3 regions of the Cellulomonas sp. ES6 genome follow, and region 1 is predicted to be linked to each of the others. Evidence: riboswitches for the same ligand, from Rfam matches in the RefSeq annotation. Region 1 holds a riboswitch; each other region holds the start of a gene.
What was found. A riboswitch is a leader RNA that binds a small molecule or an ion and turns the genes downstream of it on or off. The one in region 1 is predicted to bind cyclic di-AMP.

Region 1 (7,682 bases):
GTGTCGCGGACGCGCTCCACGGTCGTGCTGTCGGCGCTGGTGCGGCGACCGGACGTGCCGCCCCCGCCTGAGCCGCCCGCGCCGCGTCAGCCCGCCGCTTCCGTCAGCCCGCCGCGCCGCCGTCCGCCCCGGCCCCGGCCGTCCCCGCGGCGCCTGCGGTCCCCTCGGCGCCGCCGGCCCCGGCGGCCGCCACCCGCTCCGCGCACCGGTTCGTGACCACCATCACCGGGCACGCCGAGTGGTGCAGCACGGCCTGGCTCGTGGAGCCGAGCAGCAGCCCCGTGAACCCGCCCCGCCCCCGGGAGCCCACGACGATGAGGTCGGTCGCGGCCGAGAACTCGGTGAGCAGCTCCGCGCCGGTGCCGTCCAGCACGGCCCTCCGCACCGTGGCGCCGGGGTGGTCGGCCAGCGCGCGGTCGACGACGACGTTGAGCCCCTCCGTGACGTCCGCGAGCACCTGCGTCTGGTCGATCGTCGCGGGCAGCCACGCCATGACGCCCGAGCCGCTGCCGACGGGCACGCCGGCGACGGCCGTGAGCTCGGCGCCCCACGCCTGCGCCTCCTCGATCGCGTGGCGCAGGGCGAGGTCCGCCTGCGGGGAGCCGTCCACGCCGACGACCATGCGCCGCACGGGCCGGACCACCGGCGCGGACTCGTCGCTCGGCACGATGCCGCCCCGGCGCTGGTCGCGCAGCGGCACGACGACGGTCGGGCAGTACGCGTGCGCCGGCAGCGTCGACGAGACGGTCCCGAGCAGCCGGTCCGCGAACCCGCCCTTGCCCCTGGTGCCGACGACGACGAGCGAGGCGTCCCGTGACATCTCGACCAGGACGGCCGCCGCGTCGCCGGTCGCCACGGTGGTCGTGACCTGGAGGTCCGGCCCGGCGACGCGCTGCTGCGCCTCCGCGAGCACCGCGCGGGCGCCCTGCTGGATGGCGGTGTCGTCGAGGGCCGCGTACCCGCCGTCCAGCGAGGCGGCCGTGAACGACGGCAGCGTGTAGGAGCACACCACGTGCAGCGGGCGCCGTCGCGTACGCGCCTCCCCGGCAGCCCAGTCGAGCGCGTGCATGCTCGCCGCCGACCCGTCCACCCCGACCAGGATCTCCGCGTCCCGCTTCATGGCTCCGACCTCCTTGGTGGCACACCCCAGTGTGCCCCCGATCATGCCGGATCCGCACCTGCCACGGAGCAGGGCGTGGCGTTTCCTTGCCGTCCCCTTGACCCGCTCCGTCGCTCAGGCGGCGAGGTACGCGGACCAGGCGGGCTCGTCGGCGGCCACCCCGCGCAGGAACGCCGTCGCACCCCGCGGGGCCGACGGCGTCCAGGCCAGCTCCCACCCGATCTCATGGAGCAGGTGGTCGGCCTTGCGGTGGTTGCACCGCCGGCACGCCGCGACGACGTTGGTCCACTCGTGCCGGCCGCCGCGCGAGCGGGGTGCACGTGGTCCACGGTGTCGGCGTGCGAGCCGCAGTACGCGCACCGGTGGTCGTCGCGCTGGAGCACGGTGCGGCGCGTCGGCGGCAGCGGCCGGCGCACGGGGACGTGCACGTAGCGGGTCAGCGACAGCACCACGGGCATCGGGACGGCGACGTGCTCGGAGTGCAGCACCCGCCCGTCCGACTCGAGCACCGTCGCCTTGCCCGACATCACGAGCGTGACGGCGCGCGGCAGTGCGACGACGCACAGCGGTTCCAGGCTGGCGTTGAGGAGCAACGTCCGGGGTGGCGCAGGGAGCAGCACGGCGAACTCCTTGACCGGGGGCCCGTCTGGCTGACGGGTCCGCTGGGGAGCGAGCAGCGCCAGCGTACGCGCCCACCCCGGGAACCGGCCCGGTCTTTCGCGCCGGCCGCGCCGGTGCGCGGCGTGCGGACCCCCGGGGACGGCAGGACCCCCGCACCCGGGGCGGGTGCGGGGGTCCTGGAGGCGTCGTGCGTGCCCGGGAGACTCAGCCGATGCGGATGAACGTCGGCGAGCTCTGCCAGATGGCGCGGAACTGCACCGTCTTGCCGGGGCGCGGGGAGTCGATCTGCTGGTCGCCGCCGGCGTAGATCGAGATGTGGCCGGGGCTCCAGATGAGGTCACCCGGCTGGGCCTCGGCGGCCGAGATGACCGTGCCCGCGTCGCGGATCGCCGACGACGTGCGGGGCAGCGAGATGCCGAGCTGCGCGTACACGGACACGAAGCCGGAGCAGTCGAAGCCGTCCGGGGTCGTGCCGCCGGAGACGTACGGCGTGCCGACGTAGCGGGCCGCGATCTCGAGGACGGCGTTGCCGGCGACCGACTGCGGCACGGCAGCGGCGGCGACCTCGACCGGGGCGGCCTCGACCGTGGCGCGCTGGGCGCTGCGGGAGACGACCGGCTCGGGCTCCGGCTCCGGCTCGGGCTCCGGGACCACGGCGGTCGCGGCGGGGGCCTCGAAGGTCCACGCGGCGTCGGCCGGGGCGGTGACGACCGGCGCGGTGTCGAGGACCGTCTTCGCGGAGGCGGTCAGCGCGGTGGTGTCGACCGACGGCAGCGCGGCCTGGTCGCCGGAGGTCGTCGCGGCACCGGCCGGGACGGCGACCGCGGAGACCATGAGCCCCGTGGTGGCCGCGACGACGGCGGTGCGGCGACCGGCCTGGGCGAGGGTGCCCGTGGCGGCGGTGGCGAGGTCGGTCAGGGGGTGACGGGGCGACGCGCAGAACGGTGTCGGGCGCGCACAGCACTTGCGGACACGTACAGCCTCTCCTGGCGCCTACGAGGTGAGCTGTCGGGTTCGGGTGGAGATACCCGGCCGCGTGACGCTCCCGGGAGGTCCCGGTCACGTCGCGCGGCTTCACCCCAAGGACACCGTCTCCGGTGCCCACAAGTGGTTCCCCGCCCCTGCCGGCGAGTCGTACGGACCTCGGGCGGCGGCAGGGCTCGGCGTACCGTCCAAGGGCTCTGACGGAGGAGGGTTCCGTCGAGCAGGACCGACCGTACCCGACCCCCGAGCCGATTGTCACGTTCCGGTCACGATCCGTTTGCCGATCACCCGGACGCCCCCACGAGGACCCTGGTCACGCACACGACGAGGCCCCGCGGGTGGCGCGTGCCACACCGCGGGGCCGTCGGTGCCGGGCGCCGTCACCGGCGCGGGGCGAGGGCCTCAGCCGACCCCGAGGAACACGTGGCGCGCGACCTCCTGCGGCAGGTCGAGCACCGTCTCCGCGCCGGGCCTCCCGACCGTGACGACGCCGGCGCCCTTCTCGACCGTGACCTCCTGGCCGGGACGCACGCCGGCCTGCGCGAGGCGGGCGAGCAGGTCCACGTCCGTCTGGATGGGCTCACCCAGCCGGGCGACGACCCCCGTGGTCGGGCCGGTCGCGGCCGCCGCGACGGCGACGAGCGACTCCACGCCGTCGAGGAACCCGACCGGCGTGCGCTCCTCCCCGATCTCGTCGAGACCGGGGATCGGGTTGCCGTACGGGTCGAAGTGCGGGTGGTCGAGCAGGCCGGCGAGCCGGCGCTCCACCCGCTCGCTCATGACGTGCTCCCAGCGGCACGCCTCCTCGTGGACGTACTCCCAGTCCAGCCCGATGACGTCGACCAGCAGCCGCTCGGCCAGCCGGTGCTTGCGCATCACGCGCATCGCCTTCGTGCGGCCCGCCTCGGTCAGCTCCAGGTGGCGGTCACCGGACACGACGACGAGCCCGTCCCGCTCCATGCGGGCGACGGTCTGGGACACCGTGGGACCGCTGTGCCCGAGCCGCTCGGCGATGCGGGCGCGCAGCGGCGTGATGCCCTCCTCGGTGAGCTCGTAGATGGTCTTCAGATACATCTCGGTCGTGTCGATCAGGTCACTCACGCCGGTGCCCTCCTGTGTACGCAGACGTCCGTCCACAGGCTAGTGGTCCTGCCGCCGGGCGGCGTCGGGCGCGTAGGGTGCGGCGCGTGACCGTGACGCCCGCCACCGTGACCATCCCCGAGGAGCTCCTGCCGTCGGACGGCCGGTTCGGCTCCGGGCCCGCGAAGGTCCGCGACGCGCAGGTCCGGGCGCTCGCCGAGGTCGGCCGCAGCCTCCTCGGCACCTCGCACCGCCAGGCCCCCGTCCGCTCGCTCGTCGGCCGCGTGCGCGCCGGGCTCGGCGAGCTGTTCTCCCTCCCGGACGGGTACGAGGTCGCGCTCGGGAACGGCGGCTCGACGGCCTTCTGGGACGTCGCGACGCTGTGCCTCGTGGAGCGCCGGTCGGCCCACGCCGTCTTCGGGGAGTTCGGCGGCAAGTTCGCGGCCGCCGCGGCGCGCGCCCCGTTCCTCGAGGACCCCGTCGTCACCGAGGTGCCCGCCGGGTCCTCGGCGACGCCCGCGGCCGCCGACGGCGTCGACGCCTACGCGTGGGCGCACAACGAGACGTCCACCGGCGCCGTCGCGCCCGTCCGCCGCGTGCCGGGCTCCGCCGACCAGGGCGCGCTGGTGCTGGTCGACGCCACCTCGGGCGCCGGGGGCCTCGCCGTCGACGTCGCGCAGACCGACGCCTACTACTTCGCGCCGCAGAAGTCGTTCTCGTCCGACGGCGGCCTGTGGCTGGCCGTGCTGTCCCCCGCCGCGGTCGAGCGCGCCGAGCGCGTCGAGTCCGGCCGCTGGGTGCCCGAGTTCCTGTCCCTGAGCGCGGCCGTGCGCAGCTCACGCGCGGACCAGACCCTCAACACCCCCGCGATCGCCACGCTCGTGCTGCTCGCGGAGCAGGTCGACTGGATGCTGGCGAACGGCGGCCTCGACTGGTGCGCCGCGCGGACCGCGACCTCCGCCGGGCACCTGTACGGCTGGGCGGACGCCCGCGACTGGGCCCGCCCGTTCGTCACCGACCCCGGGCAGCGCTCACCCGTCGTCGGCACCGTGGACCTCGCGCCCGAGATCGAGGCGCCGACCGTGGCGCGCATCCTGCGGGCGCACGGCATCGTCGACGTCGAGCCCTACCGCAAGCTCGGGCGCAACCAGCTGCGGGTCGCGATGTTCCCGTCGGTGGAGCCGGACGACGTGCTGGCGCTCACCGCCTGCATCGACCACGTGGTGGACCGGCTGCTCTGACGACCGGGGCGCGCTCCCCGCGCGCACGGCCGACGCGACGGACGGCACCGGCCGGGCACGCGACCGACGGCACCGGCCGGGCACGGGGCCCGGCCGGTGCCGTGCGATCCCGCCCGGTGGGCGGGACGGGGTCAGCGGGCCCGGTGGGTCCGGCGGGACGCGACCACGACCAGTCCGGCACCCAGCAGCACCGCGCCACCCGCGGCGGCCAGCAGCTGCCACGAGTTCGCCCCGGTCACGGCGAGCACCGCCGACTGGTAGCGGACCTCCGTCGCGGGCGCGGCGAGCACCTCGGAGGTCGTCACGACGCCGGAGACCTCCGAGTCCGGGGGCGTCACGACCACGCCGTCGACCTCCTCCTGCGGCCCCGCGCACGCCGACGTCGGCGGCGGGTAGGCCACGACGGTCGACGCCGACGGGTTCACCTCGAACTCGACCCGCACCGCCGGCCGGGAGAAGTCGAACTCGTCGTGCTGCACCCACGTGCCGTCCGGCTGCTGCGACCAGCCGGGCCAGTCGACGACCTGGTCGCCGTCGAGCACGGTGCCGGGCCAGTACACCCGGCCGCTGAGCGGCAGGCCCGACTGGACCACCGCGTCGCCGTCGGGGTTGACCCACGTGAGCGTGACCGTGTCGTTCGACGTCCCGTACGGCTCGACGGCGTAGTCGAGCACGGGGGCGTCGCCGACGCAGAGCGCGGTCGCGCGGGCGATGACCAGCTCGCAGCGACCGGCCGGGGCGTAGCCGTCGGAGGGCGTCGTGCACGCGGCGTCGGGGTCGGTCGCGCCGGCGTCCGGGCCGGGGTCGGTCGCGTCCGGGCCGGCCGCCGGGTCGTCCGCGGCCGGGTCGTCGGCCGCCGGCCGGAGCGCGAGCCGGTCCCGGCGTCGCGGGAGCCGGCGACGCGAACGCCGGAGCCGCTCCCGCCGTCACGGCCAGCGCCGTCAGCAGGAGCCCGGCGAGCGCTCGTCGCGTCCGTGCCATGTCACACCTCCACCCGCCCGACGCCATCGCCGGGCTCGCCTCACCGATTCGTACAAATCGGACATTTCGCCCATGCTACGGCCACCGGGGCCCGACGCGCCGACCGGAGGGCCGGGTGAAATCCGCATGATCACGCGGAAGAGCACCCCCGAAGCCCCCGACCAGCCACGACACCCCACGCACCGACCCACCGACCCACCGACCCACCGGCACTCGCCGCCCCCACCCGCCCCACCCGTTCGGAGGCTCCCACCGCGCTCGGAGGTGGCCGCGCGCCGTCGTGGTGGTCCACGGACCACCACGATCACCGTTCGGAGCCTCCGACGGGGACGGAGTTCGGCTCTGCGCGGGGTGCGGGGTGCCGTGCGGTTCGCGGTCACGCGCACCCTCGGTCGGAGGCTCCGAACGCGCTCGGAGGTGGCCGCGCGCCGTCGTGGTGCTCCCCGGACCACCACGATGGCCCGTCGGAGCCTCCGACGGGCTCAGAGGGGGGGGTGGGTGCGGGGGTGGGGTGGGTGCGGGGGTGGGGTGGGTGCGGGGGTGGGGTGGGTGCGGGGGTGGGGTGGGTGCGGGGGTGGGGTGGGTGCGGGGGTGGGGTGGGTGCGGGGGTGGGGTGGGTGCGGGGGTGGGGTGGGTGCGGGGGTGGGGGTCAGGGGGCGGGGCAGTGGGACTCGACGAGGCCCGGGCCCGTCAGGGTGGGGGTGGTCCAGACGGTGATCCCGCTCGCCGTGGCCGGCACCGTCAGGGTGTAGGTCTCCGCCCCGCCCGGCTCGAGGCGGGAGGTCACCACGGCGACGTCGCGGCGCGCGGTGCGGGCGGTCTGCCCGCCGACCACGGCGTCGTCGCGCCGGATCTCGCCGAGCCGGCCGTCACGCGCGGAGTAGAACGACACGTTCGTCGCCAACCACCCGGGCGGCAGCCCGGACCCGCCGTCCCCGAGCACCTGCGCCGGGAAGGTCGCGACGTCGGCGGGCGGCCGGTAGCCGAGCGTCAGGTCGATGCGGGCCTGCACGTCCGGTGACCCGCACCCGGTCAGGGTCACGGCGACCTGGGCGTCGAGGTCGACGTCGAGCTTGCCGGCCGTCGCGTCGTCGAGGAACACGCCGACGGCCTGCCCCGCCGTGCCGGTCGGCGTCGGCGGGTCGCCCGTGAGGAACGCCCCGCCGAGCACGGACGCGGCGATCCCCGCCTGCTCGACGGGGTCCGCCGACCACACCGCGACCCGGCGCTGCTCCACGGCGTCGGCCGCGACCTGCACCGCCGCCCCCGCGGTCGCCGGGTCGGCGGCGGCGTCGCGCAGGACGCCGAACGCCTCCGCCGCGACCTGGGCGTAGAACGCGTCGCCCGCCTTGGGGTCGCCGTACGCGAGGTAGGCGTCGCGCAGCAGGCCCCGCAGCAGGTCGTCCCCGCCGAGCTCGGTGCCGTCCGCGCTCACGGTCCGCCCGGTCGCGCCGAGGAGGTCCGCGACGACCACCGGGTCGGTGGCGAGCACCCCATCAACCCGCTGCCCGGTGGACGCGGTCCAGAACGCGGAGGCGGCCTCGGCCGCACGCGGGAAGTCGGGCGTGAGCACGGTGTCCTGCACCCACCGGCCGAGCCGGTCGCCGAACAGCGCGAGCTCGGCGTCGCTCAGCGGCAGCGCGGACTCGGCGAGC
Region 2 (7,682 bases), 1.2 Mb from region 1:
CCGCGACGCCCGACACGGTGCTGTTCGAGCCCCGGACCGCCGAGCGCCGGCGGGCGGTCGCGCTGACCGCCCTGGCTGCCATCGGACTCGCCGCGGCGGTCGCGCTCCTCCTCGAGCGGTTCGCGATCCTCGAGGACCCCACCCACGTCCCGAGCTGCACGCTGAACCCGATCCTGTCCTGCACCTCGGTGATGGCATCGGACCAGGCGTCGGTGTTCGGGTTCCCCAACCCGCTGATCGGCGTCGTCGGCTTCACCGTGGTCTTGACCGCGGGCATGAGCATGCTCAGCGGCGCCCGGCTCGGCGAGTGGTTCTGGCTCAGCGTTCAGGCCGGCGTCACCTTCGGCGTGGTGTTCGTGCACTGGCTGGCGTTCCAGAGCCTGTACCGGATCGGCGCTCTCTGCCCGTACTGCCTGGTCGTGTGGGCCGTGATGATCCCGGTGTTCCTGTCGGTCACGCTGCGCAATCTCCAGCGCTGGCAGCTGTCCCTGCCGGGGCCGGCGCGCGCGGTGCTCGCCCGGGCGGTCGACTACCGCTCGACGATCCTTACCGTCTGGTACTTGGCCATCGCCCTGCTCGCGGTGCAGCGGTTCTGGTCGTACTGGTCGACCCTGCTGCCGTGACCGCGCCGGCCGCGCCTTCCTTCGATACAGCCGCAACTGTACTGTTCAGCCCATGCTGACCATTGCGACGCGCATCGACGCGCTCACCCGCCTCGGCCGCGCGATGGCCGATCCCAGCCGTGCGCGGATTCTCGCCGCCCTGACCGCCGGCCCGGTCTACCCCGCCGAGCTCGCGGACCGCCTGGGGATGACGCGGTCGAACGTCTCGAACCACCTGGCGTGCCTGCGGGGCTGTGGACTGGTGGTCGCCGGCGCGGAGGGGCGACGCACGCGGTACGCGATCACGGACCCGCACCTCGCACACGCGCTCAGCTCGCTCGTCGACGTCGTCCTCGCAGTGGACGAGGGCGAGCCGTGCACGAACGACACATGCGACGTCCCGGGGTGCTGCGCTGACTGCGACGCCGAGTCCCGCGCGCGTGTGTCCGACGGCGAGCGGGTCGAGGTGCTCGCATGAGCCGGGAGTGCTGCGGCCCGGAGGACGACGCGCCGCGCCCGACCCTGTCCATCGGTGTCCGCCCGGCGGGCAGCACCCCTCCGCGCCCCGAGCCGGACGACTGCTGCGACCATGACGCCCCGCCGCGCGATGCGGACGAGGACGCGTTCGTCGCCTGGTGGCGCGACCCCGCCCTGCGGCTGCCGGCTGCCTCCGGCGTGCTGCTGCTGATCGGGTACGCCCTCGACTGGTCGGGCGCCGACCCGGTGGCCAGCACCCTGGCGTTCGTGCTCGGTCTGGCCGCGGGTGCCTGGACGTTCGTGCCCGGCGCCCTGCGCCGGCTTCGGCGCCGGCGTCTCGGGGTCGGCCTGCTGATGACCATCGCCGCTGCGGGCGCCGTGGTCCTGGGGCACGTCGCCGAGGCGGCGGCACTGGCGTTCCTGTTCTCCATCGCCGAGGCCCTCGAGGACCGGGCCATGGACCGCGCCAAGCACGGCCTGCGGGCCCTGCTGACGCTCATGCCGGAGACCGCGCGCCTGTCCCGCCTGGCCGGCGAGGTCGTCGTCCCCGCCCGGGACGTCCGCGAGCTCGACGTGCTGGTGGTCCGCCCGGGCGAGCGGGTCGCGACCGACGCCGTGGTCGTGACCGGGCGCAGCTCCCTCGACGCCTCGGCCGTCACCGGCGAGTCCATCCCCGTGGAGGTCGGGCCCGGGGACGCCGTCCCGGCCGGCGCAGTCAACGGCACCGGAGCGCTGGAGCTCGAGGCGACCGCGGACGGCCGGGACAACTCGCTCACGACGATCGTGCGGCTGGTCGAGGAGGCGCACGCCAGGAAGGGCGAGCGGGCGCGGCTGGCGGACCGCATCGCTCGACCCCTCGTGCCGGCGGTCCTCGTGGTCGCCGCTGGCGTGGCGGTGCTCGGATCGCTTCTCGGTGACCCGTCGGTCTGGATCGACCGGGCGCTGGTCGTGCTCGTCGCGGCCTCTCCGTGTGCGCTGGCCATCGCCGTGCCCGTCACGGTCATCTCCGCGATCGGCTCGGCGAGCAGGTTCGGCGTCGCGATCAAGTCCGGCGAGGCGTTCGAGCGGCTGGGAACCCTGAAAAAGGTCGCGCTGGACAAGACCGGCACCCTGACCGTGAACCGCCCCGAGGTGGTGGACGCCCGGGCCGTCGAGGGCACCACTGCCGAGCAGGTGCTGGCCTGGGCGGCCGCAGTCGAGGCGCGCAGTGCGCACCCGCTGGCCCGTGCCCTGCTCACCTCCTCGCCCGGCGCAGGGACGGCCGAGGACGTGGTCGAGCACCCCGGGCACGGCGTTTCCGGGACGGTCGACGGCGTGCTTGTGGAGGTCGGCTCCACCCGCTGGCTCGACGCCGGGCCGCTCACCAGTGCGCTGGATGCCATGGAGTCCGCCGGCATGACCACCGTCGTGGTGCGCGCCGAGGGACGCACCGTCGGGGTCATCGGGATCCGCGACGAGCTGCGCCCCGAAGCGGCGGAGGCCGTCGCCGCGCTGCACGCCGCCGGGCTGCGCACGACCATGCTCACCGGCGACAACAGACGCACCGCGCACGCCCTCGCCGCAGCCGCGGGCATCTCCGACGTGCGCGCCGAGCAGCGACCCGAGGACAAGGCCACCGCGGTCGTCGACCTCGGCCCTGGCACGGCCATGGTCGGCGACGGCGTGAACGACGCCCCGGCGCTGGCCGCCGCAGACGTCGGCATCGCGATGGGCGCCACCGGAACCGCCGCCGCCGTCGAGTCTGCCGACGTCGCCTTCACGGGCAACGACCTGCGACTGCTGCCCCGCGCGATCGCTCACGCCCGCCGCGGGCGGCGCATCATGACCGGCAACATCGGCCTCGCGCTGCTCATCATCGTCGCGCTGTTCCCCTTGGCCCTCACCGGAACGCTGGGCCTGGCGGGAGTCGTCCTGGTGCACGAGGTCGCCGAGGTCGTGGTCATCCTCAACGGCATCCGGGCCGCTCGCGTCACCACCCCGGGGCCGCGCGCCGGCGTCGAGCGCTCGCCCGCCGCCCCAGCACCCACCCCGGCGGCCGCGTGACGACTCCCGCCACGGTGGCGGCCGCCGCCGACGTCGGGTCCGCGTTCGCGACCACCGCGTTCTCCGGCCCGCTGCTTCTCGCCCTGCTCGTCTCGCTGGTCGCCGGCGCGGTCTCGTTCGCCTCGCCGTGTGTCCTACCGCTCGTCCCCGGCTACCTCGGGTTCCTCAGCGGGCTGACCGCGCAGACGGTGCAGCCGGTCGGTGCGGTCGCGGTGCGGGACCCGGCTCCGGCGCCTCGGCGCGGCAGGCTCACCCTCGGGGTCGCGCTGTTCGTCCTCGGGTTCGCTCTGGTGTTCGTCGCACTGGGCGCCCTCGCGGGGTCGCTCGGCGCGGCGCTGCTGCGCTGGCAGGACCCGATGACCCGGGCGCTCGGCGTGGTCGTGATCGTCATGGGGGTTGCGTTCCTCGGTGGCGTGCCGTTCCTGCAGCGTGAGGTCCGGGTGCACCGCCGCCCTCCGGCGACGTTGTGGGGGGCTCCCGTGCTCGGCGTGACGTTCGGGCTCGGCTGGACCCCATGCATCGGCCCGACGCTGGCGGCGGTGATGGCGTTGTCCCTCGACGGCGGGTCGCCCACCCGGGGTGCCCTGCTGTCGACCGCCTACGCCGTGGGTCTGGGCCTTCCGTTCGTGCTGCTCGCGGTGGGCCTCCAGCACAGCACCCGGCTCCTGGCCGTGGTGCGGCGTAGGCGCCGCGTGATCTCCATCGTTGGTGGCAGCATGCTCGTCCTGATCGGGATCGCACTAGTCACCGGCTTGTGGGGGCGGTGGGCGCAGAGCCTGCAAGGGCTGATCCTGATCTTCCAGCCCGTCGTGTGATGGCGTGCGCCCGCGCGCGCGCCGGAGGCGGCCCGCCCGGCACCTCATGAGCAACCTTCAGCAGACCTTCATCGGCGAAAGGGTGCTTCGCGCGCCGATCTTCCCCGAGCGGCGGCGATGGTTCGAGGGCACTGCCGCGGCGAGCCTGGAAGCGCCTGGAGGTCGTGTGAGCTCGGTCATCTTCGCTGGCGCAGGTACCAGATCCGCGTCGCGGTGGAGCAGATGAACAGCACGACGACCCCGCCGGTCGTCGACGCGAGGCTGCCCGTCACGACGCCGGCCACCGTCAGGGCGCCGCCCACGACGATCGCTACGACGACCCAGATGATCGCGGGACGATCGTCCTGCCGCGGGCGGGCTTGATCAGGCACGGCAGGGGTCTACTTCCGGGCGCATGCGTCAGATGCCCGAGTACGAGTGCTTGCCGTTGATGAACAGGTTCACCACCGTGAAGTTTGCGATCACGACGGCATATCCGACGTACACCAGGTAGGCCGCGCGACGCCCCTGCCAGCCTCGCGTGGTGCGCGCATGCAGGTACGCCGCGTACACGACCCACGCGACAAAGGTCGCGACCTCCTTGGGGTCCCAGCCCCAGTACCGGCCCCACGCCTGCTCGGCCCAGATCGCCCCGCCGATCAGCGTGAGGGTCCACAGCACGAACGCGATCGCATTCAGCCGGAAGGACAGCGCCTCGAGCCTCACCGCGGTCGGCACGGTCCTCAGCCAGGACCACGTGGGACCGGTGATACGCCACCGCCGCAGCGAGCGGCGCAGCTCGTACCCTGCGCGCCATGGCTGGTCGAGTCGCGAGTGCCCGGACTCCCGGCCGTCCTGGAGGACCTGCAGCACCGACGTCGTGAAGGCGACCGTGAAGATTCCCGTGGCCACGATGGCGATGCTGACGTGGATGACCAGCCAGTAGCTCTGCAACGCGGGCTGCACAGCGTCCGCCCGCAGGTAGAACGAGTTCAGCGCCACGATCAGCGCCAGCACGGCGATGCCGGTCACCAGCACCCCAACGAAAGGCAGCATGCGGGTGCGTCGCATCCCCAGGAACACCAGCGCGGCGACGAGGATCCCGAAGATCGTAAACTCGTACATGTTGGCAGTCGGCCATCTGCCGGCTGCCACCCCGCGTAGCGCGACTCCGCCCAGCAGCAGCGCTGTCGCCACGGTGGCCGTCGACCGAGCGATGCCGGCCGCGCGCCCGACGGGCGCGAGCGGTGCCGAGTCCTGCGAGGCAGGCGCTTCGACGCCTGCGGGCCGGGCGCCGACCGCTGCGAGACGACGTTGCGGACGGGCCGAGGCGTCGGCGACGCGCGCGAGGTCAACGGAGTACGCCACCAATGCGATGGTGAACGCCGTCACCGCCCCCCATACGAGCAGTGTGCTGAGGTCACCGACGGACACGTCGGTCAGCCGATCCGGATGAACAACGGGTCCGACTGCCAGATCTCGCGGATCTGCACCGACTTGCCTGGGACCGGGGCGTCGACCTGAAAGTTCCCGCCGGCGTAGATCGCGATGTGGCCCGGCGACCAGATCAGGTCACCGGGCTGCGCCTGGTCCCGGGACACGACCGTGCCGGCGTCCCGCTGCGCGGTCGAGGTCCGCGGGATCGAGATCCCGACCTGGGCGTACGCGTACGACGTGAACCCAGAGCAGTCGAACCCGGCCGGGGTCGTCCCGCCGTACACGTACGGCACGCCGACCAGCGCGGACGCGACCTCGACGACGACGCTGCCGTTCGCGGACGCGGGGGGCGGTGCACCGATCGGCGCGGGCTCGTTCGGCTCGGCGGCCTCGGTGCGCGAGGTGCTGCGCGAGGCGACACCGTCGGGGGGCTGAGCGGGCGACTCCTCGACCACAAGCGGCGGAGGCGGAGGCGGGAGGATCGCGGTCGCGGCCGGGACGTCGAACGACCACGTGGCCGCCGCAGGTGCGACCGCTGACGGGGCGGCGGCGGCCAGGGCCCTCGCCTCATCCAGGACGCTTAAGTCGATCGTGCCGGTGGAGCCGTTCGACGAGGCCGCAGCCGAGGCGGGGTGAGCCGCGAGGGAGACCGCAAGTCCTGACGTGGCCACGACGGCACTAGCGCGCCGGCTGACCGCTGCAGCGCTCACCAGCGCGTTGGTGACGGCGTCGGTGAGCGGGGTGCGGACACGGCCGGGGTTGCGATGGCGCGAGGGGGCACGCAGGTGGGCAGGCATGGTGGCTCCTGGCGCTTGCGAGGTGAGCTGTCGGGTTCGGACGGAGCGTCCGGCCGGCCTCATGGACCGGCTTCACCCCGAGGGCGCCTGCGCTCCCGTGGAACCTCGGTCCCCCGCTCCTGCCATCCGACATCGAAGGGCCGGACGGTGGCAGGACTCGGCATCCGCGCGGCTCCCGGACGAGCGTCCGGATTCTCCGACCGTAGGCGTCGCGTCGCCCGATCGGAGCCGGTGCCGCCGCGTCTTCAGCGAACCTTCATCACCCGCGACAGCGGTCGCCTCGCGAGGTCGCACGGGCGCCGTCCGCGGACCCCGACACCGGTCCTGGGCCTCACGGGCCCGCGGGGGGGCAAGACCTGGTCCGCATGCATCTCTGGTCGAACACCTGGCGGCGTCCTGTATTCGCCACCGACGAAGTTCCCCGTGTGGTGGCACGCGAGGCGCCGGCAATCACATGGGCAGGCGGCCCGTGATCGCGGCTCCGGCGACGTCGACGAGGACGTCGCGACCTGCGGCGAGCAGACCGTCGCGTGCCGCCTTGAGCCGGCTCTGCTTCGGAGACCCGTCCGCGGTGGTGTCGATCAGGGCATCGAGCGCTGCGACGAGACGATCCGCGGCCGTGTCGGGGCTGGGCCACTGCCCGACGGCTTCCAGGCCGGCGGGCATGATGCCGACCACGTAGTTGTCGCGCACCGCCTCGCTGCTGGCGTCACGGACGTCGAGGTGACGATGGCCGAGGTTCGCGAGAGCCGCGACGACCTCCTGGTGCTCGAGGCCGGTGGCTTCGACGAGGTCCTGCGACATCAGCGGCCGCGGCCGCTCCCTGAGCCGGCGCGCGGCCGCCACGAGGACGGGGTAGTCCCGCGCGCTCCACAGGTCGTCCAGACGTTCCAGCGACTCCATGCCGCGAGGCTAGTCGGCCGGCCCGGCGAGGCGGTCGAGACGTCACGACGCTTCGCCTCTGCATCGAGATGTGTCAACATAGAGACATGTCGAATCAGACCACGCCGGTGACTGCCCCGGACGCGACGAGGGGGCGGTTGTCGACGCTCGACCGGTGGCTGCCGGCGTGGATCGGGCTGGCGATGGTCGCGGGCATCGGCCTCGGCCGGTTCGTCCCCGCTCTTGGGGACGCGCTGGCCGAGCTGGAGGTGGGCGGCATCTCGCTGCCGATCGCGCTGGGCCTGCTGGTGATGATGTACCCGGTGTTGGCGAAGGTCCGCTACGACCGGGTCGCTGCGGTGACCGGGGACAAGCGGCTGCTGGTGAGCTCCCTCGCGCTGAACTGGGTCGTGGGCCCGGCGCTGATGTTCGCCCTGGCGTGGGTGTTCCTGCCCGACCTGCCCGAGTACCGCACCGGCCTGATCATCGTCGGCTTGGCGCGGTGCATCGCGATGGTGGTGATCTGGAACGACCTCGCCTGCGGCGACCGTGAGGCGGCCGCGGTGCTGGTCGCGATCAACTCGGTGTTCCAGGTGGTGGCGTTCTCGCTGCTGGGCTGGTTCTACCTGTCCGTGCTGCCTGGATGGCTG
Region 3 (7,682 bases), 1.2 Mb from region 1:
CGGACTTGTCCTCGGGCCGGACACCGGCGAAGACCCGGTCGATGCCGATCTCGGCGGCGACGGTGCGGGCGACGGCCTCCGCGTCGCCAGTGATCATCACGACGTCGACGTCGCGGTCGTGGAGCTGCCGGATCGCGGCCCGGGACTCCTCGCGGATCTCGTCGGCGAGCTTCAGAGCCCCGGCCGGGCGGCCGTCGACGAGCACATGCAGAATGATCGCTCCTTCGCTGCGCCATTGGTCGATGCCATCGAGCTCGTCGACACCGCTCTGGTGCAGCAGGCTGGGGCCTCCGACCTCGACGGTCCGGCCGCCGACGCGGGCGCGGACGCCGACCGCTGGGGACGAGGTGAACTCGGCGGCGGCCGGCACGTGCAGGTCGCTCGCGGCCGAGACGATCGCCTGCGCGAGCGGGTGCTCGCTGTCGGCCTCGGCGGCCGCGGCCAGCGCCAGAACCTCGTCGCGGTCGAAACCGGGGGTGGGCCGCACGTCGGTCACGGTCGGCTGGCCCTTGGTCAGGGTGCCGGTCTTGTCGAACACCACGGTGCTGACCGTGCGCATGCTCTCCAGGGCCAGGCGGTCCTTGACGAGGATGCCGCCGCGGGCGGCGCGCTCGGTGGCGATGGACACCACGAGGGGGATCGCCAGGCCGAGGGCGTGGGGGCAGGCGATCACCAGGACGGTGATGGTGCGGATCACGGCAGCGTCGGGCTGGCCGGCGATCGACCAGACGACGGCGGTGACGGCGGCCGCACCGAGGGCGAACCAGAACAGCAGCGCGGCTGCCGTGTCCGCCAGTCGCTGCGCGCGCGAGGTCGAGTTCTGCGCTTCGAGCACGAGCCTGCGGATGCCGGCCAGCGCGGTGTCGTCTCCGACGGCGGTCACCCGCAGCCGTAGGGCGGAGTCGGTGGCGACGGTGCCGGCGACAACCCGGTCCCCGGCGGAGCGCCGCACGGTGCGGGACTCACCGGTGACCATCGACTCGTCCATCTCGGCGGCGCCGTCGATGATCGCGCCGTCTGCGGGAACCCTGGCTCCGGGTCGCACGAGCACCACGTCGTCGACCGCGAGGTCGGACGGGGCGACCCGGACCACGTCGTTGCCCTCGACGCGCTCGGCCTCGTCGGGCAGCAGAGCGGCCAGGGAGTCGAGAGCGGAGGTCGTCTGAGCGAGCGAGCGCATCTCGATCCAGTGCCCGAGCAGCATGATCACGATGAGAAGCGCGAGCTCCCACCAGAAGTCGAGTCCGTGGGCGACGACACCCAGGGTCGCGAGCCACGACGCGACGAACGCCACGGTGATCGCCAACGCGACGAGCAGCATCATCCCGGGGCGCTTGGCGCGCAGCTCCTGGGCGGCACCGGTCAGGAACGGCGCGCCGCCCCAAGTGAACATGACCGTGCCGAGCACGGGCGAGACCCACGCCACCCAGGTTGCGTCGGGCAGCTCGTAGCCCAGGAGCATCGCGAACATGGCGCTGGCGGCGACGACCGGGACCGCGAGCACGAGCATGACCCAGAACAGGCGGCGGAACCGGTCGACGTGACCGGCATGGCTGCCGTGGCCTGTATGCCCCTCGTGGCCACCGTGCGCGTCCTGGTGGTCAGGCGGCACCGCTGCAGTCACGGTCGCGGGGTGCCCATGGTGCTCCTGCGTCGTCTGCCCGTCGGGCGTGTGCCCTCCATGTCCGTGGTGGGCCGTACTCGGTGCATCGACGGGCCCGTGCCCGGTGTGGTCCTCGAGGCTCATCGCGGTGGTCCTCTCTCGTGATCCGACCCGGAGTGGGGCTTCGCCCGCTCAAACGGCATACCCCCCGAGGGTATTCCGACTCCACGATGCATGTGTCTCGTCCTTGCGGTTCGCGGTCTGCGGTCTGCGGGATCGTCGGGTGACGAACCGCGCTCCAGGCACGCTCTCGGGTGTCAGGCGCGAAGCAGGCGGGCGATCGCCTGCGATACCTCGTCGACACGCTCGTCCTGCACGTCTGCGGACGCCTGCGCGGCTTGCGAGAGGCAGTGACGGATGTGGTCGTCGAGGAGTTGACGCGCGACTGCCTGGAGGGCACCGGATGCGGCGGCGATCTGCGTGAGCACGTCGATGCAGTACGAACCGCTCTCGATCATGGTCGCGACGCCGCGCACTTGCCCTTCAAGGCGGCGCAGGCGCCGGAGAACGGCCTCGTCTTCAGCCGTGGTCCTCATGGCGGCCTCCCGTCGGGGTATCGCCCGGCGCACACTGTGCGCCGGCGCGGGGGTCTCGTCCGCGCGTGTGCACGGCAACTCCTCCGCTGCGCGCGGGGGAACCGACTCGGCAGCAACGCTATGAGCTGGCCGTCGAGGCGCGCTCACGATGCGGTCAAGGTCTGATGAACGCGGTCGGGCGCGGGCTACCGCAGGAGCTCGACGTTGAGCTGCTGGCGGACCGCGAGCAAGGCGAGCAGCAGTGTCGTGATCAGCCCCGCAGCGGCACGCGCAGGCCGGCGGTCGGCGAGGTCGAGCCCGAGCCATCTGCTGGTCGCGGTGCCGGCGCACCACCGCAGCACAGCCAGCGCGGCCCCGGTCATCAGGATCGGGCCGAGCGGGTTGTATTTCCATGCTGCTGCGAGATCGCCCATCGCGGCGAGCCGCACGGACCGCGTTCCGCCGCACAGGGGGTCCATGACAGAAAACCAGCGGTGCAGCGGCCCGTGAAGGTCCACCGGCGGCAGGCCCAGCCAGGCCATCAGCCCTGCGGCCACTAGACCGAGCGCTGCGACGGGCGCGAGCGCCGGCCACCGGTCTCGCTCGTCGAGGCTGACGGTGATCCACGAGCGCGACGCCGGCGGGGTGGCGACGTGGGTCGGGCCGGGTGGCTGCCGCGGCGGGCGCCGGTCGCGCCGTCTCATGTCGCCGTGATGCTGGTCATCATCCCGGCGTCCTCGTGATCGAGGATGTGGCAGTGGACCATCCAGGTCCCGGGCTGCTCGAAGGTCACGGCGACGTCGACGTAGCTGTCCGGTGGCACCGCCACGGTGTCCTTCCACACTTCCCGCTCGAGGGCCTGGCCGTCGGTGGATAGCACCCGGAAGTGCGCGCCGTGCACGTGCATCGGGTGGTCCATTCGGTGCTGCCCGGCGTTGCGGAAACGCACGAGGTAGGTGCGCCCGACCTGCACGTCGAACGTCTCAGCGTCGGGGAAGACGTCGCCGTTGATCGTCCAGGCCATGCCCATGCCTGCGGACATCGTCATCGCGTCGGCGAGCACCATCTCGATGTCCGGTTCGCGGCTCAGCAGGTCGGGGTCGAGGTCGCTGGGTGCGGGCGGGATGAAGGGCGAGACGGCCGCGGGAGCGTCCGAGGCGGTGTAGTGGACGGGGATGGTCATTCCGTTGTCGCGCTCGTTGGTGATCGACAAGCCCGACCCCAGGTGGCCGACCGGGGCGACCTCGACGTCGTAGCGCTCGCCTGGGGCGATGCTGAGCCGGCGGGTGTTGTAGGGCTCGACGAGGGGTGCGCCGTCGGTGTGGGTGACGCGCACGTCGAGTGGGAACGTCAGGTCCTGGGTCTTGGCGGTCGAGGCGTTCACCAGCCGGAGCTTGGCGATCTGCCCGCCGGTGATGCTGATCGGCTCGATGTCCTGGCCGGTGCGGCCGTTGACGGTGTCGACGTCGCCGACGACCTCCATGTGACCGGTGGTGCGATCCACGACCCAGTCGTCGAGCACGAGGACCTGGTCGAGGTCGTAGCGCGCGTCCGCGGGTTCGCGGACGATGAACGGTGCATACATGCCGCGATCGACCTGGTCGCGCACCGGTCGTTCGTGTGAGTGGTACCAGTACGTTCCTGGGCGGGCAGCGGTGAACTCGTACCGGTGCTCTCGTCCGGGTTCGATCAGGATGCCTGGACCGTCCTGGTCGGCGGGCACGCTCATCCCGTGCCAGTGGATGTTGGTCGCGGTGTCGGTCGAGTTCGTGACGTCGATCTGCAGCCGCTGCCCTACGTCGACGACGATCGGCACCCCGGCCCCGTGGACGACTTCGCTTGCAGCGTCCGCGTAGAGATACCGTTCGACGGACCGACCACCCAGCGTCATCTCTGCGGTGGTGATGTCGAGGTCGACGACCCCCTGCGTGGTCGCTCCGGTGATGTCGTACCGGTCGACCGCGGGGAGATCGATGCTCTCCTGGACCGCGGTGTCTGCGGCGGGAGCCAGCGCACGGCTGACCGCGAACGCAGCACCGCCCGCGGCCAGGACGACGGCGGTCGTTGCGACGACGACAGGACGACGGCGGATCATGCTCGGGGTGCTCCTCAGGCGATCGATCCGGGGTCTGGGGACCCCTCGGCTCCCGTCTAGCGTCGCTTGTGTAGATCAAGCCGCTTCAGCGGCTTCCATGAAGTTTCGCTGAAGTTCCCGACGAGGCGGTGCGTGCGTCCACGACACACCGTGCGCGAGACGAACGCTCGCGACCAGCGACTTCGCCCGCCCTGCGGGGCGCCGTGCGGCGGTCTCGAGACCTGTTCGCACGCCAGGATTGCGCCGGTGGGCGATGACAGCACCGCATGGGCTGCCTAGCATCGTCGCGACCCAGGCGCCGACTGGGTGGGTCGAGCAGAACGCCGAGTCCTGCCGCTGCTCGACGACCCGCAGACCGCACGGGCAGGAGCGGGGGAACCAGGATGGACGGGCACGTCGTGCCCTTGGGGTGAAGCCGGTCTCGATGGACCGGCCGGGCTGCTCCGGCCCGAACCCGACAGCTCACCTCGCAGGCGGCAGGAGTCGTCGATGCCCGCACGCCCCTTCGCCCGAGCGCGCCACCGCGCGGCCGGGCGCAGCCGAACGCCCCTGACCGACGCACAGGCCGTGGCCGCCTCCGGTCTGTCTGCCGCCGGGCGCCGCACCGGAGCTGCCGTGGCGACGTCGGGCATGGTCGTCTCCCTGGTGGCAGCCCCGGCGTCCGCGGCGGTGCCCTCCCATCACGAGAGCCGGATCGCGCTGCTGGACACTGCACGACTCACGTCGGCGGCCAGAGCGGTGATCGAGTCCGGGCCGGTCGTCGCGACTCCGGCCGAGGCGACCTGGACGTTCGACAATCCCGTTGCTACGGCGGTAACGCCACCGCCGGCCCCCGAGCCGGAGCCGGAGCCGCAGCCCGAGCAGGCCCCGGCTGCGACTCGCAGCACGGCCCGGGACGAGACGCCTGCACCGTCGCCCGGGATCGGGGCGCCCGCGCCGGCCAGCGCGAACGGCAGCGCGATCGTCGAGGCAGCATCGAGCCTCGTGGGGGTGCCCTACGTGTGGGGCGGCACCACGCCCAGCGGCTTCGACTGCTCGGGGTTCACCTCGTACGTGTACGCGCAGGTCGGGGTGACGCTGCCGCGGACGTCCGCGCAGCAGCGGTACGCGGGGGTCGAGGTGCCGCGGGACCAGGCTCAGCCCGGCGACCTGATCTGGTCGCCGGGGCACATCTCGATCTACGCCGGCGGGAACCTGCAGGTCGATGCGCCGGTTCCGGGCAAGGCCGTGCAGATCCGCGAGATCTGGCAGACCTCGCCGGTGTTCATCCGGGTCGGCTGACGCCAGCGCTGTGCGGCGTCGCGGTCGCGCCGTACAGCGCTGTGCCGACGGGCGGCGTGGAGGTGCACCGTCGGGAGCTTCAGCTGTCGGCGGGATGGTGCCCTTCGTGCACGTCGCTGCTGGGGACCGTCGGCTCCTCACCGCTGATGAGCGGCCCGAGGACGAAGGTGGAGAACGCGAAGGCGATCGCGAAGAGCACGAGAGCGCCGGCTGGCAGCCAGAGCGACCCGCTGCGCCTGTGCAGCTTGACCAGCATGGGGACGGTGGCGGCCAGCCCGAGCACGCCGAAGAGGGCGGTCCCGCCGGAACCCGCGACAATCGCAGTACCGACCAACGGGCCGACGTGGTGCAGGACGTGCGGTGCCAGTCCCACCACCGCACCGAGCGCGCTGCTCGCTGCGGACCACAGCGCTCGGGTGCGGGATCGGGGGTTCGTCGCGTCCGCGAGCTGGGCAGGCGTGTCGACCGGTTCCGGTGGCATGGCCACCAGGCTCGACCCGGTGTGCTGAATGTTCCGTTCAGGGTTCATGAAGGTCCGACGAAGTCCCGGGCTGTGACTTTCTCCGGTACGTGGCGGCGATCTTCCGTCGCTCGGAGGCGGTGCCTAGTTGACGCCGATAACGAGGGTGCTGGCGGCCGCTTCAACGACGTCGCTAGTGATGGTCTGCAACTCGTTGATCTTCAGGACGCGTTCGATCTGGGGGAAGAGTCGCTCGAGGAGGCGGAAGTTGCCGCGGGTGATGCGGCTGATCGCGGCGATGGCCTGGGCGTCGGTGAAGTCGTCGGGGTTGACCGTCTTGCCGAGGGTGCGCCAGTGGCGTTGGAGGACGAAGAGCAGCTCGTCGTTGCTCAGGGGCCGGTACTGATGGGCGAAGCCGACGCGACTGTAGAACTGGGGGTAGTGGGTGAACTGCTTCTCGAGCCCAGGCATGCCGATGAGCATCAGGGCGATCTGGTCGCGGTCGTAGCGGTCCCGTAGGAGCTCGAGGGCGGTGGAGCTCAGGCGTTCGGACTCGTCGACGATGACGAGCTGGACGTAGTTGGTGGTGCGCCGGGTGCCCCACCGGTCCACGGGGATGCGGCCGGGGACCTCGAGGTGCTGCTGGATGCAGATGCTGGTGCGCGTGATGATCCGGTCCAGGTCTTCGCGCAGCAGCCGCGGGGTGGTCAGGACCCCGGGTGTGTACAGGGCGGTGCGATTCTTGGCCAGCGCAGCATAGATCTTGGCGTCGTCGTCGCTGCGTGGGCCCCAGTCGGTCAGCAGCTCGTGGGCTTGGTCCCAGTGGGCGTAGCGGCGTGCGGAGACGGTCTTACCGACCCCGGCCGGTCCGAAGCACATCCCGATGGTGCGCCCGCGCCGGACGGAGTCGGCGAACTCGGTGAACCGGCGGTGCTCCTTGGTCACGATGAAGCGTTCGCTCACCTGAGGTCCTCCCTGTAGACCTTGAGCCGCGCCACGCTCGGCATCCGCGGCGGCACTGGCCTGGCAGGGGCGTCGAGGGTGTGGGCGGCGACGACGGCGATCCGCTCATTGATGCCTCGGCGCACGGCGCGGCGACGGGCGTTGCGGGCGGCTTGGACGTCCTTGAGGCTGATCTGCTGCGCGTGGTGGTCCTGGTCGACGGCGGTGCACAGGAACTGGTCGTGGTCGAAGACGCGGATCTCGGTGATGTCTCTGGGGTCATAGCGGATGACCACGGGGCGCCCGACGAAGCCGGCGAGGGTCGGTGCCACGTAGCGCAGGCCCTGGAAGTGGATGCCGTCGCGACGCACCGTCCTGGATCGGGCTACGGTCAGCAGCAGCCCGTCCAGCGCCTGGAGGCTGTCGGGAAGGCGTGGCAGCCACCCGTCGGCGATCCACGCCGCCCGCGGCGAGACACCCAGTTCGCTGTGGGCCCGGTCGTTGTAGTCCAGGACGAACGCCCCGACCGCGGCGTCGAGGTCGGCCAAGGACAGGGCTGGCGCTGGCCAGCGCTCCGCGCCACTGCGGGGCAGGGTCGTGAGCAGCTCGGTGTTGACCGTGCCGAAGAAGCGTTCGACCTTGCCCCGGCCTTGGGGTCGCGCGACGGCGGAGTGGATCAGGCGGACGTGCAGGTCGACCGCGGTACGGGCCAGGTGGTCGCTGGTG

Region 2: it holds a riboswitch for cyclic di-AMP, as region 1 does, so the genes downstream of both, P9841_RS13170 (C40 family peptidase) here and P9841_RS07715 (C40 family peptidase) in region 1, are expected to answer to the same signal.
Region 3: it holds a riboswitch for cyclic di-AMP, as region 1 does, so the genes downstream of both, P9841_RS12995 (C40 family peptidase) here and P9841_RS07715 (C40 family peptidase) in region 1, are expected to answer to the same signal.

Annotation. Positions count from the first base shown of each region.
Region 1 is NZ_CP125655.1:1,643,332-1,651,013, forward strand. Features, by position in the region: gene P9841_RS07700 (Lrp/AsnC family transcriptional regulator) at 1-216, shown strand, start outside; gene P9841_RS07705 (universal stress protein) at 104-1,120, opposite strand; gene P9841_RS19095 (HNH endonuclease) at 1,235-1,480, opposite strand; partial or broken gene P9841_RS19100 (HNH endonuclease) at 1,597-1,740, opposite strand; gene P9841_RS07715 (C40 family peptidase) at 1,946-2,575, opposite strand; cyclic di-AMP (ydaO/yuaA leader) riboswitch at 2,718-2,917, opposite strand; gene P9841_RS07720 (iron-dependent transcriptional repressor DtxR) at 3,128-3,826, opposite strand; gene serC (phosphoserine transaminase) at 3,913-5,046, shown strand; gene P9841_RS07730 (LPXTG cell wall anchor domain-containing protein) at 5,178-5,720, opposite strand; gene P9841_RS07735 (DUF4012 domain-containing protein) at 6,677-7,682, opposite strand, start outside.
Region 2 is NZ_CP125655.1:2,832,315-2,839,996, reverse strand. Features, by position in the region: gene P9841_RS13200 (vitamin K epoxide reductase family protein) at 1-623, shown strand, start outside; gene cmtR (Cd(II)/Pb(II)-sensing metalloregulatory transcriptional regulator CmtR) at 676-1,080, shown strand; gene P9841_RS13190 (heavy metal translocating P-type ATPase) at 1,077-3,122, shown strand; gene P9841_RS13185 (cytochrome c biogenesis CcdA family protein) at 3,119-3,937, shown strand; gene P9841_RS13180 (hypothetical protein) at 4,114-4,308, opposite strand; gene ccsB (c-type cytochrome biogenesis protein CcsB) at 4,337-5,350, opposite strand; gene P9841_RS13170 (C40 family peptidase) at 5,356-6,024, opposite strand; cyclic di-AMP (ydaO/yuaA leader) riboswitch at 6,165-6,288, opposite strand; gene P9841_RS13165 (hypothetical protein) at 6,601-7,053, opposite strand; gene arsB (ACR3 family arsenite efflux transporter) at 7,140-7,682, shown strand, end outside.
Region 3 is NZ_CP125655.1:2,797,060-2,804,741, reverse strand. Features, by position in the region: gene P9841_RS13015 (heavy metal translocating P-type ATPase) at 1-1,747, opposite strand, end outside; gene P9841_RS13010 (metal-sensitive transcriptional regulator) at 1,921-2,199, opposite strand; gene P9841_RS13005 (DUF2752 domain-containing protein) at 2,385-2,882, opposite strand; gene P9841_RS13000 (multicopper oxidase family protein) at 2,879-4,273, opposite strand; cyclic di-AMP (ydaO/yuaA leader) riboswitch at 4,585-4,764, shown strand; gene P9841_RS12995 (C40 family peptidase) at 4,889-5,554, shown strand; gene P9841_RS12990 (hypothetical protein) at 5,634-6,083, opposite strand; gene P9841_RS12985 (AAA family ATPase) at 6,159-6,977, opposite strand; gene P9841_RS12980 (TnsB C-terminal domain-containing protein) at 6,974-7,682, opposite strand, start outside.